DNA from 4 places in the Streptomyces sp. AK010 genome. Region 1 is predicted to be linked to each of the others. Evidence: riboswitches for the same ligand, from Rfam matches in the RefSeq annotation. Region 1 holds a riboswitch; each other region holds the start of a gene.

Region 1 (2,191 bases):
TTCCGGGCATCGGCGAGATCGGCTACATCGGCCTCACGGCGTTCGTCCTGAACGTGGTGGTGACGGTGGTCCTGACCTTCGTCCTGAAGGCCCTGAAGGCCCCCGACGGCGTCGACGAGACCAAGCCGGAGGACTACACGGCGGACGCGGGCGACCCGGGGGTCCAGGTGGAGCTTCCGCCTGCGACCGCGGGATCCGCGCACTGAGTCCTGCACAGCGGGGGCGGGCCGTCGGGGGATCCCGGCGGCCCGTCGTCGTATCCTCCCAGGGGCACACCTACCCCGTGCCCTAGTCGCGCGTGCGTGTGGCCATGGCATGCCAGAAGCGGTCCAGTTCGCGGACGCGCATGCTCACCCAGGGCGGTGTCTTCCGGCGCAGCAGCCTCGGGAACCAGCGGCGCAGGCGTCCGGGCAGCAGAGCCTGCTGCTGGCGGCAGAACGGCTCCCGGATCTCTCCATGGGGCACGCCCCGTGACGGGTACGGGCAGAGTCGGAACTGCAGTCGGGCAGGCATGTGGTGCCGGGCTGGGGCGGGGTCGCGGTACCGGGCCGCAGCGGTTCGCGGTTCGTACGGAGACACGGCGGAAGCGGCATGCCGGACTGCTCCGCGCGGATCATGCGCTCCTCGACCTCGTCGGGGCGCCCGTCCCTTCTTCGGGCGGGTGGTGCCTCGGGCCTCAAGACGGATGGTCAGACTGTGCCAGTGGCCGACGAAGCCGCGGCTGGTCCACTTTGCCGCCCGGCGCAGATCACTGTCACCGTCGGCGCGTTGCGCGGCCGCTCCTTGCCCGGCGTGCGACGGACGGCCCTCGTCATGGCGTTTGCTCCCTCCGAGAGGGTTCCCGCTGCGGAGGATCTGACGGGCGCCGGCACCTACTTCCATGGAAAGCACTCCAAGGCGCCCCGCAACCCGGTGGGACATGCCCCGAGGGATCACTCTCCTCATCCATCAGCTGACGCTCCGACACCACCGCGACACAACATCTGGGGGTGCCGACCGAGCCCGGCACAAGATGTATGCTCATGCTCGCTGTCGCCGCAGGGGAATCCGGTGGGAATCCGGAACTGTCCCGCAACGGTGTACCCATGCCCATATAGGCGCACGGGAGTCAGTCCGAGGACCTGCCGACAGCGCACCCGGCCACCCGGCCGGTGTGCCCTGACGTCCGGGCCTCGTGGAATGGGCCGGTGGACGCGACGCCGCGTGCGCTCGTGTGCTGCCCCCCGCCCTCGACGAGGCCCCGTGCCGAGCGAGGGAGAGCCCCACGTGACCATCGCGCCAGCCGAACCGGTCTCAGCCGCCGAGGAGGAGCACGACGCTCCCGGTACCGCGCTGCTGCGGACCCTGACCGAGCTGACCGCCGACCTCCCCGACGCCGACCCCGGCCGGGTCGCCGCCGCCGCGCTGCGCGGCCGGTCCGCCGCCGCGGACGAAGCGGAGTTGCGGGGGCTTGCGACGGAGGCCGCGGCCGGTCTGATCTCCGAGGACCCCGCCTACTCCCGGCTGGCCGCCCGGCTGCTGACCATCGGCATCCGCGAGGAGGCCGCCTCGCAGGGCGTCACGTCCTTCACCGAGTCCGTGGCGGTCGGCCACCGCGAGGGCCTCATCGCCGACCGGACCGCCGAGTTCGTACGGCTGCACGCGGCCCGGCTCGACGCCCTGATCGACACCGGCGCCGACGACCGCTTCGGCTACTTCGGCCTGCGCACGCTGCACAGCCGCTATCTGCTCCGGCACCCGATCACCCGCAAGGTGGTCGAGACACCCCAGCACTTCATGCTGCGGGTGGCGAGCGGCCTCGCCGAGGACGACACCACCCGCGCGCTGGAGGAGGTGGCGTCCCTGTACGGGCTCATGAGCCGCCTCGACTACCTCCCCTCCTCCCCCACCCTCTTCAACTCGGGCACCCGGCACCCGCAGATGTCGTCCTGTTACCTCCTCGACTCCCCCAAGGACGAGCTGGACTCCATCTACGACCGGTACCACCAGGTGGCCAGGCTGTCGAAGCACGCCGGGGGCATCGGGGTCGCCTACTCCCGCATCCGCGCCCGCGGTTCGCTGATCCGCGGCACCAACGGGCACTCCAACGGCATCGTCCCGTTCCTGAAGACCCTCGACGCCTCGGTCGCCGCGGTGAACCAGGGCGGCCGGCGCAAGGGCGCGGCGGCGGTCTACCTGGAGACCTGGCACG
Region 2 (2,191 bases), on a different contig from region 1:
CGCGGCCACGGTCATCCTCGCCTCCTCGCACCTCGGCTTCTCCCTCTCCACGACGCACTCCGTGTCCGGCTCGGTGATGGGCGCCGGGCTCGGCCGCAAGGGCGGCGTGGTCCGCTGGTCCACCGCGACGCGGATGTTCGTCGCGTGGGGTCTGACGCTGCCGGCGGCGGCCCTGGTGGGCGCTCTCGCCGAGTACGTCACCGGCTTCGGCAGCTGGGGCACCGCCGTGGTGGCGGTCTTCCTCATCGCCTCCAGCGCGGCGATCTGGAAGCTGTCGCGGCGCGAGGTGGTCGACCACACCAACGTCAACGACACCGACGACGCGGAGCCCGCGGGCGTGGTCACCACGGCGATGGCCGCGGTGACGCCGCCCCCCGCGACTGGTTCGGCCAAGGCGTCGGAGGACCCGATCCCCGCGTTCCCGTCGCAGGCCACCGCCGAGCGCACGCCGACCACGACCACCACGGTCTGACCCCGCCACCGGTTACAAGGAAGAGTCTCCGATATGAAGATCGACTGGGCGGCCCTCGGTTCCGTCTTCGGTATCAGCCTCGTGGTCACCGTGGCCCTCGTCGGCCTGTTCACCCTCGGCATCACCGGCCTGTCGCGCCGCGAACGTGCGGTGGCGGAGGGCGGATCCGCGGGGCTCGCGGTCACCGGCGCGTACGCCTGTTTCGCCGCGTGTGCGGCGGCCGTGGGATACGGGATCTATCTGATCGTGGCCTGAGGGCCTGACCGCACGTCGTGTCCACCGGGCGGCACGGAACTCCGGTTCCGTGCCGCCCGGTCGTCGTGTGTACGCAAGGGGGCGATGTGGGGTTCTCCACACTCTCCCCTCGCAGGTCAACGGCAAGTTGACGGCGGTTCCCGGCCGTGGTGGACTGCCGGGGCCAATACGGCGGCAGGAGAGGAAGCCGGTGAAAGTCCGGCGCGGTCCCGCCACTGTCACCGGGGTAGCGATCCCCGGGAGCCAGGAACTCTCACCGCCGGTCTAGTCGAACCAGGGCGTGGACACCCTGAGTGAGGACACATATCGCCATGCGCGGCTGCCGATCGAGGTTCAACACCCCACCCCTGCCCGCCCTCCTGGCCGGCTGAGCCCATGGGTGCCGGTCGCGTCTTCGCGTACGGCGCCGCCGCCGGCCTGATCGGTGACCTGCTGCTCGGTGATCCTCACCGGGGGCATCCGGTCGCCGCGTTCGGGCGGGCCGCGGGTGCCGTGGAACGGGTGTTGTGGCGGGACCACCGCGGGTGGGGCGCGCTGCACACCGCCGTGTGTGCCGGAGGGGCCGTCGCCCTCGGGTCCGTCGCCGCGCGTGCCGTGCGGCCGTCCGCCGTCGCCTCCATCACGCTGACCGCAGCCGCCACCTGGGCCGTCGTCGGGGGTACGTCGCTGGCCCGGGAGGCGCGGACCATCGGGCGTGCCCTGGAGGCCGGGGACGTCGAGGCCGCCCGGGCCCGGCTGCCGCATCTGTGCGGGCGGGACCCGCAGGCCCTCGACGCCGACGGCATGGCCCGGGCCGTGGTCGAGTCGGTCGCCGAGAACACCTCCGACGCCGTGGTGGGGGCGCTGGTGTGGGGGGCCGTCGGCGGGGTGCCGGGGCTGCTCGGGTTCCGGGCCGTCAACACCCTGGACGCCATGGTCGGGCACAAGTCGGCCCGGTACCGCCGGTACGGGTGGGCCTCCGCGCGGCTGGACGACCTCGCGGGATGGCCCGGAGCGCGACTGACCGCCGTGCTCGCCGTGCTGGCCGGGCCGGATCCGCGGGGGGCCGTGCGGGCGTGGCGGGCCGACGCGGTGCGGCATCCGAGTCCCAACGCCGGTCCCGTGGAGGCCTCGTTCGCGGGGGCGCTCGGGGTGCGGCTGGGCGGGACGCTCTCGTACGGCGGGCGGGTGGAGCACCGGCCCGTGCTGAACACGCGGGGGCGGGCCGTCGGCACGCACGACGTCGAGCGGGCCGTGCGGCTGTCGAAGCGCGTGACGTGGCTCGCGCTCGGGGTGTGCGCGGGCGCGCGGTTGCTGACGAGTGCGCGGTTGTCCAGGAGCGCGTCCGGTCGCTCGGGAGTGCGCCGTCGCTCAAGGGCGCGCGGTCGCTGAAGAGGGGGAAATGACATGAGCGGTGGGCTTCTCGTCGCCGGAACCACCTCCGACGCCGGCAAGAGCGTCGTGACCGCCGGGATCTGCCGGTGG
Region 3 (2,191 bases), on a different contig from region 1:
ACGGGATCGAGCCGCCGTCGTTGTACTGCTGGATGGCCCGGACGTACTCCTCGCTGGTGTCGGTGGAGTCGTACTGCACGAGGTAGCTGCCGGGGGGCAGGGCGTCCACCAGCCGGCGCACGATCGAGCGGGCCTCGTCGTGGTCCTCGATGTGGCCCAGGATGCCCATCAGCATGAGGGCGACGGGCTGGTCGAAGTCGAGGGTCTTCCCGGCCTCCCGGACGATGGCGCCGGGGTCGCGCAGGTCGGCGTCGACGTAGTTGGTGACGCCTTCCGGCGTGCTGGTGAGCAGGGCACGGGCGTGGGCCAGCACCAGCGGGTCGTTGTCGGCGTAGACGATCCGGCTCTCCGGGGCCACCCGCTGGGCGATCTGGTGGGTGTTGTCCACGTTGGGCAGGCCGGTGCCGATGTCCAGGAACTGGCGGACGCCCTCCTCGGCGGCGAGGTGGCGCACGGCGCGGGCGAGGAAGTAGCGGGCGGCGCGGGCACCGGTCTCGATCCCGGGGAAGACCTCACGGAACGCGTCACCGGCCACCCGGTCGACCTCGTAGTTGTCCTTCCCGCCCAGCCAGTAGTTCCAGATCCGGGCCGAGTGCGGCACCGAGGTGTCGATCTTGGGGAACGGCTCCTGCTCCGTCATGGACGCTCCTGCGGTGTGTGGTCGTAGGAAGCCCCACGTTAGCCGGTCGGCGCCCCGAAGAGGATCAACTCCTGTGCGGCACCAGGGAGTTCCTCAGATCCGCCTCGGTCCCCCCTCTCACCTGACCGGCGGCCCCGTACCGTGGGGCCCCGGTCCCCTCGGCCCGTTTCCCACGTGCGGGTACAGTGAGCGGGTCGTCATCACACCGTACGGGGGGAAGCCGGTGCAATTCCGGCGCTGACCCGCAACCGTGAACCGCCGCCCGAGGTGGTGAGCCGGATCGCCCCGTACGGTTTCGTGACCGGCTCACGTGCCCGGCGGTCCGCCGGTGCACGGCACCGTCGAGGTATACGGAGCCGAGCCGCCGGGGGGTGCCCCGTGCTGCCCGGCTCCCCCACAGGGAGAGGCACCCGCCGATCATGAACGTCCGCCGCAGCGCCGCGGTCCTGGCCGCCGTCGCCGTGGTCGGCGCCGCCACCCCGGCCGCCGCCGACCCGTCCCCGTCGCCCTCCCAGGCGTTCCCGTCCGCCCTGTACGGCGGCACGGACCCGAAGTACGACGGTGTCTGGCGCCAGTCGCTCGCGCTGCTCGCGCAGGACACCGTGGGTGTGAAGCCGGCGGCGAAGTCCGTGCAGTGGCTGGCGCGGCAGCAGTGCGAGAACGGCTCCTTCGCCGCGTACCGCCCCGACCCCACCGCCGCGTGCGACGCCAAGACCATGCTGGACACCAACGCCACGTCCGCCGCCGTGCAGGCCCTCACCGCGCTCGGCGGGCACGACGACGTCACCGGCAAGGCCGTCGGCTGGCTGAAGTCCGTGCAGAACGAGGACGGCGGCTGGGGCTATTCGCCCGGCGGTGCCAGCGACACCAACTCGACGTCGGTCGTCATCGGCGCGCTCGCCGCCGCGGGCGAGAAGCCCGACCAGGTCGTCAAGGGCGGCAAGTCACCCTACGACGCGCTGCTGAAGCTCGCCCTGCCCTGCGGCGGGGACGACGACGGCGCCTTCGCGTTCCAGCCGGACAAGAAGGGCGAGCTCGCCGCCAACGCGGACGCCACGGCGGCCGGTGTGCTCGGGGCCCTGGGCAAGGGCATGGTCGTCGAGCCCGGCGAGAAGTCCGACGCGACCTGCGAGAAGGCCGGGACGCCGGAGCAGGCGGCGGCGAACGGCGCGGGCTACCTCACCGCCGCCCTGGCCAAGGACGACGGGCACCTGATGTCCGCGCCGGCCGGTGCCGAGCCCCAGCCCGACTACGGCAACACCGCCGACGCGGTCGTCGCGCTCGCCGCGCAGGGCGCCACCGCGCAGGCGGAGAAGTCCGTGCGGTGGCTGGAGAAGAACTCCGCGGCCTGGGCCGCGCAGAGCGGTCCGGCCGCCTACGCCCAGCTGATCTTCGCCGCCCACGCGACGGGCACGAACCCGCGCGACTTCGGCGGCGCGGACCTCGTGAAGCAGCTGGGCGCCACGGGCCCGGCCCCGCAGGCCGCGGAGAAGACCAAGGCCGCGGACGAGAAGAAGGAGGACTCCGGCTCGGACTTCTTCGGCGTCTGGT
Region 4 (2,191 bases), on a different contig from region 1:
CGGTCAGGAGGACCAGGGCCGCGCCCGGCCAGGGCGGCAGCGAGATCGCGAGCACGGTGAGGCCGAGCCCGAGCACGGCCTTGTCCACGGGATGGCGGCGGCGCCAGCGACTGCTGTGCGCCGCCGCGTCGATCGGCAGCACCCGGGCTCAGTCCTGTTCTGCGGTGGACTTCCCGGCGGCGCCGGCGAGCGCGCTGTCGGCCTCCCGCTCCAGCGCCCGCTGCTCACCCTGCCTACGGCCCCGGCGCAGACCGAAGTAGTAGGCGAGGACACCGGCGCCGAGAGCCGCCTGGAGGGCGAACAGGGCCGACTCGATCTCACCGGACGGCGGCTCGTACAGCGGTGAGAACCACGGCTCGTAGTCCGGCTTCAGCTCGGTGATCGCCGTCTCGGCCTCGCCGTCGGACCCCGCGAACGGCTCCTTCTTGTGGTCGCCGAGCCCGAGCGCCAAGGGAAGCACCGCGAGCGCGGCCACGGCGAGCAGCAGCGCCAAGTTGATCTTCGTGTTCCTCTTCATCGGGTCACCGCCTCGGTCTCCGTCCGCGCCTGCTTCTTGGCGAGGAGCACGCCCAGCCGGGTCAGTTCGCCCTTGCTGGACTGCACCAGCAGCCGCATCACAAGCACGGTCAGCAGACCCTCGCTCACCGCGAGCGGAACCTGGGTGACGGCGAAGATGGAACCGAACTTGCCGAGCGCGCCCAGGAATCCGCTTGCTGGGTCGGGGAAGGCGAGCGCCAGCTGCACGCTGGTGACGCAGTAGGTGGACAGGTCGGCGACGAACGCGCCGGAGAACACCGCCACCATCAGCGGGGCGTTGGAGCGCCGCAGCAGCTTGTAGAGGGCGTATCCGGCCCAGGGGCCGACGATCGCCATGGAGAAGACGTTGGCCCCGAGCGTGGTCAGGCCGCCGTGCGCGAGCAACAGCGCCTGGAACAGCAGGGTGATGGTGCCCAGCACCGCCATGATGGGCGGCCGGAACAGGATGGCTCCGAGGCCCGTGCCGGTGGGGTGTGAGCAACTGCCGGTCACGGACGGCAGTTTCAGGGCGGACAGGACGAACGTGAAGGCGCCGGACGCACCCAGGAGCAGAGTGCTCTCGGGGTGCTCGCGCACTTCACGGGTGAGTGACCGGACCCCGTGGACGACGAACGGCGCCGACGCGACGCCCCAGGCGACCGCGTGCGCCGGAGGAAGGAAACCCTCGGCAATGTGCATGGCTCAGCAGACCCTCTCCAGCACCTCGTGGATGGTTGACGCGCCTTGGCCGGTCTCCTGGCTGACGGGTACCACCGCCCGGACTCCGCCTTCCCGGGTCACAAGGACCCAGTGGCTGCCCGTGAGGGCCGGAGCCGGACTTCCCGATTCACAGTGGCGAGGGCCGCACCGGCATCACACCGGATTTCCCGTTCACCAAGGCCTGGTGACAATAAGGCCGGGGTAAGGGCGATGACAAGCCACCCAAGGGGCGCGCAAGAGGGCGCCCGCTCGCACACCGGCGCATCCCCCGGCTGATCCACGTGCTCCGGTCAGGGGTCCGCCGTGCGGCGTCCGGGCCGCGTCAGTCGTCGCCTCCGTCGCCGTCGCCCTCCCCGTCCTTCCCGGCTCGGCGCGGCTTCTCCGGCTTCGGCTTCTCCGGCCCGCCGGGGCCCGCCTCTTGGGTCGCAGGGGCGGTGCCGGGCGCGGACGCGACAGGCGTCGGGGATGCGGTCGGCGCGGAGGGAGTGACATCGGCCACGCTGCCGGTGGCCGGCGCGTCGGCCACCGCCGGACCGGCCCCGGGACCGGCCTCGGAATCGGAGGACGAAGAGGACGCGGAGTCGGTGGACGGCGTGGCGGCGGGGCTGCTCGCGCTCGGGGACGCGTCCGGCTCCGTGCCCTCCGCGGTCGTGTCGGGCGAGAACCAGCGCATGCCGATGAGCATCGCGGCGAGGAAGAGCGCCGCGGCGGCTGCCGTCGCGGCCAGTCGCGACCGGTTGCCCGGGCCGCCCCGCCCGCGGGAGCGTCCCGAACGCCCCGCCTGGGCCGCCCGGGCCGCGCTGCGGTGCCCCGGAGTCGCGGGCAGGGCGTACGTGGTCGGACTGCCGGCCCCGGCCGCCGGGTACGGGCCCGGCCCGGCGGGCATCACCGCGGACGTGGTCCTGGGCCGCAGCGGCGGCGAGGCCTCCGGCAGCGGCTCGGGCAGGCCCCGCCA

Evidence for each region. Region 1 has a riboswitch for cobalamin ahead of HDC93_RS24925 (ribonucleoside-diphosphate reductase subunit alpha). Riboswitches for the same ligand answer to the same signal wherever they lie in the genome.
Region 2: another riboswitch for cobalamin. It lies ahead of HDC93_RS11375 (cobalamin biosynthesis protein); the one in region 1 lies ahead of HDC93_RS24925 (ribonucleoside-diphosphate reductase subunit alpha).
Region 3: another riboswitch for cobalamin. It lies ahead of HDC93_RS24225 (prenyltransferase/squalene oxidase repeat-containing protein); the one in region 1 lies ahead of HDC93_RS24925 (ribonucleoside-diphosphate reductase subunit alpha).
Region 4: another riboswitch for cobalamin. It lies ahead of HDC93_RS16705 (energy-coupling factor ABC transporter permease); the one in region 1 lies ahead of HDC93_RS24925 (ribonucleoside-diphosphate reductase subunit alpha).

What each region holds. Positions count from the first base shown of each region.
Region 1 covers NZ_JACHCX010000014.1:20,162-22,352, reverse strand. The annotation lists gene mctP (monocarboxylate uptake permease MctP) at 1-206, shown strand, start outside; gene HDC93_RS38720 (hypothetical protein) at 289-465, opposite strand; cobalamin riboswitch at 1,010-1,144, shown strand; gene HDC93_RS24925 (ribonucleoside-diphosphate reductase subunit alpha) at 1,267-2,191, shown strand, end outside.
Region 2 covers NZ_JACHCX010000005.1:56,221-58,411, forward strand. The annotation lists gene HDC93_RS11365 (inorganic phosphate transporter) at 1-472, shown strand, start outside; gene HDC93_RS11370 (hypothetical protein) at 506-727, shown strand; cobalamin riboswitch at 845-1,003, shown strand; gene HDC93_RS11375 (cobalamin biosynthesis protein) at 1,103-2,098, shown strand; gene HDC93_RS11380 (cobyric acid synthase) at 2,114-2,191, shown strand, end outside.
Region 3 covers NZ_JACHCX010000013.1:113,075-115,265, forward strand. The annotation lists gene HDC93_RS24220 (SAM-dependent methyltransferase) at 1-640, opposite strand, end outside; cobalamin riboswitch at 810-947, shown strand; gene HDC93_RS24225 (prenyltransferase/squalene oxidase repeat-containing protein) at 1,060-2,191, shown strand, end outside.
Region 4 covers NZ_JACHCX010000007.1:314,446-316,636, reverse strand. The annotation lists gene cbiQ (cobalt ECF transporter T component CbiQ) at 1-142, opposite strand, end outside; gene HDC93_RS16710 (energy-coupling factor ABC transporter substrate-binding protein) at 149-517, opposite strand; gene HDC93_RS16705 (energy-coupling factor ABC transporter permease) at 514-1,215, opposite strand; cobalamin riboswitch at 1,245-1,430, opposite strand; gene HDC93_RS16700 (serine/threonine-protein kinase) at 1,559-2,191, opposite strand, start outside.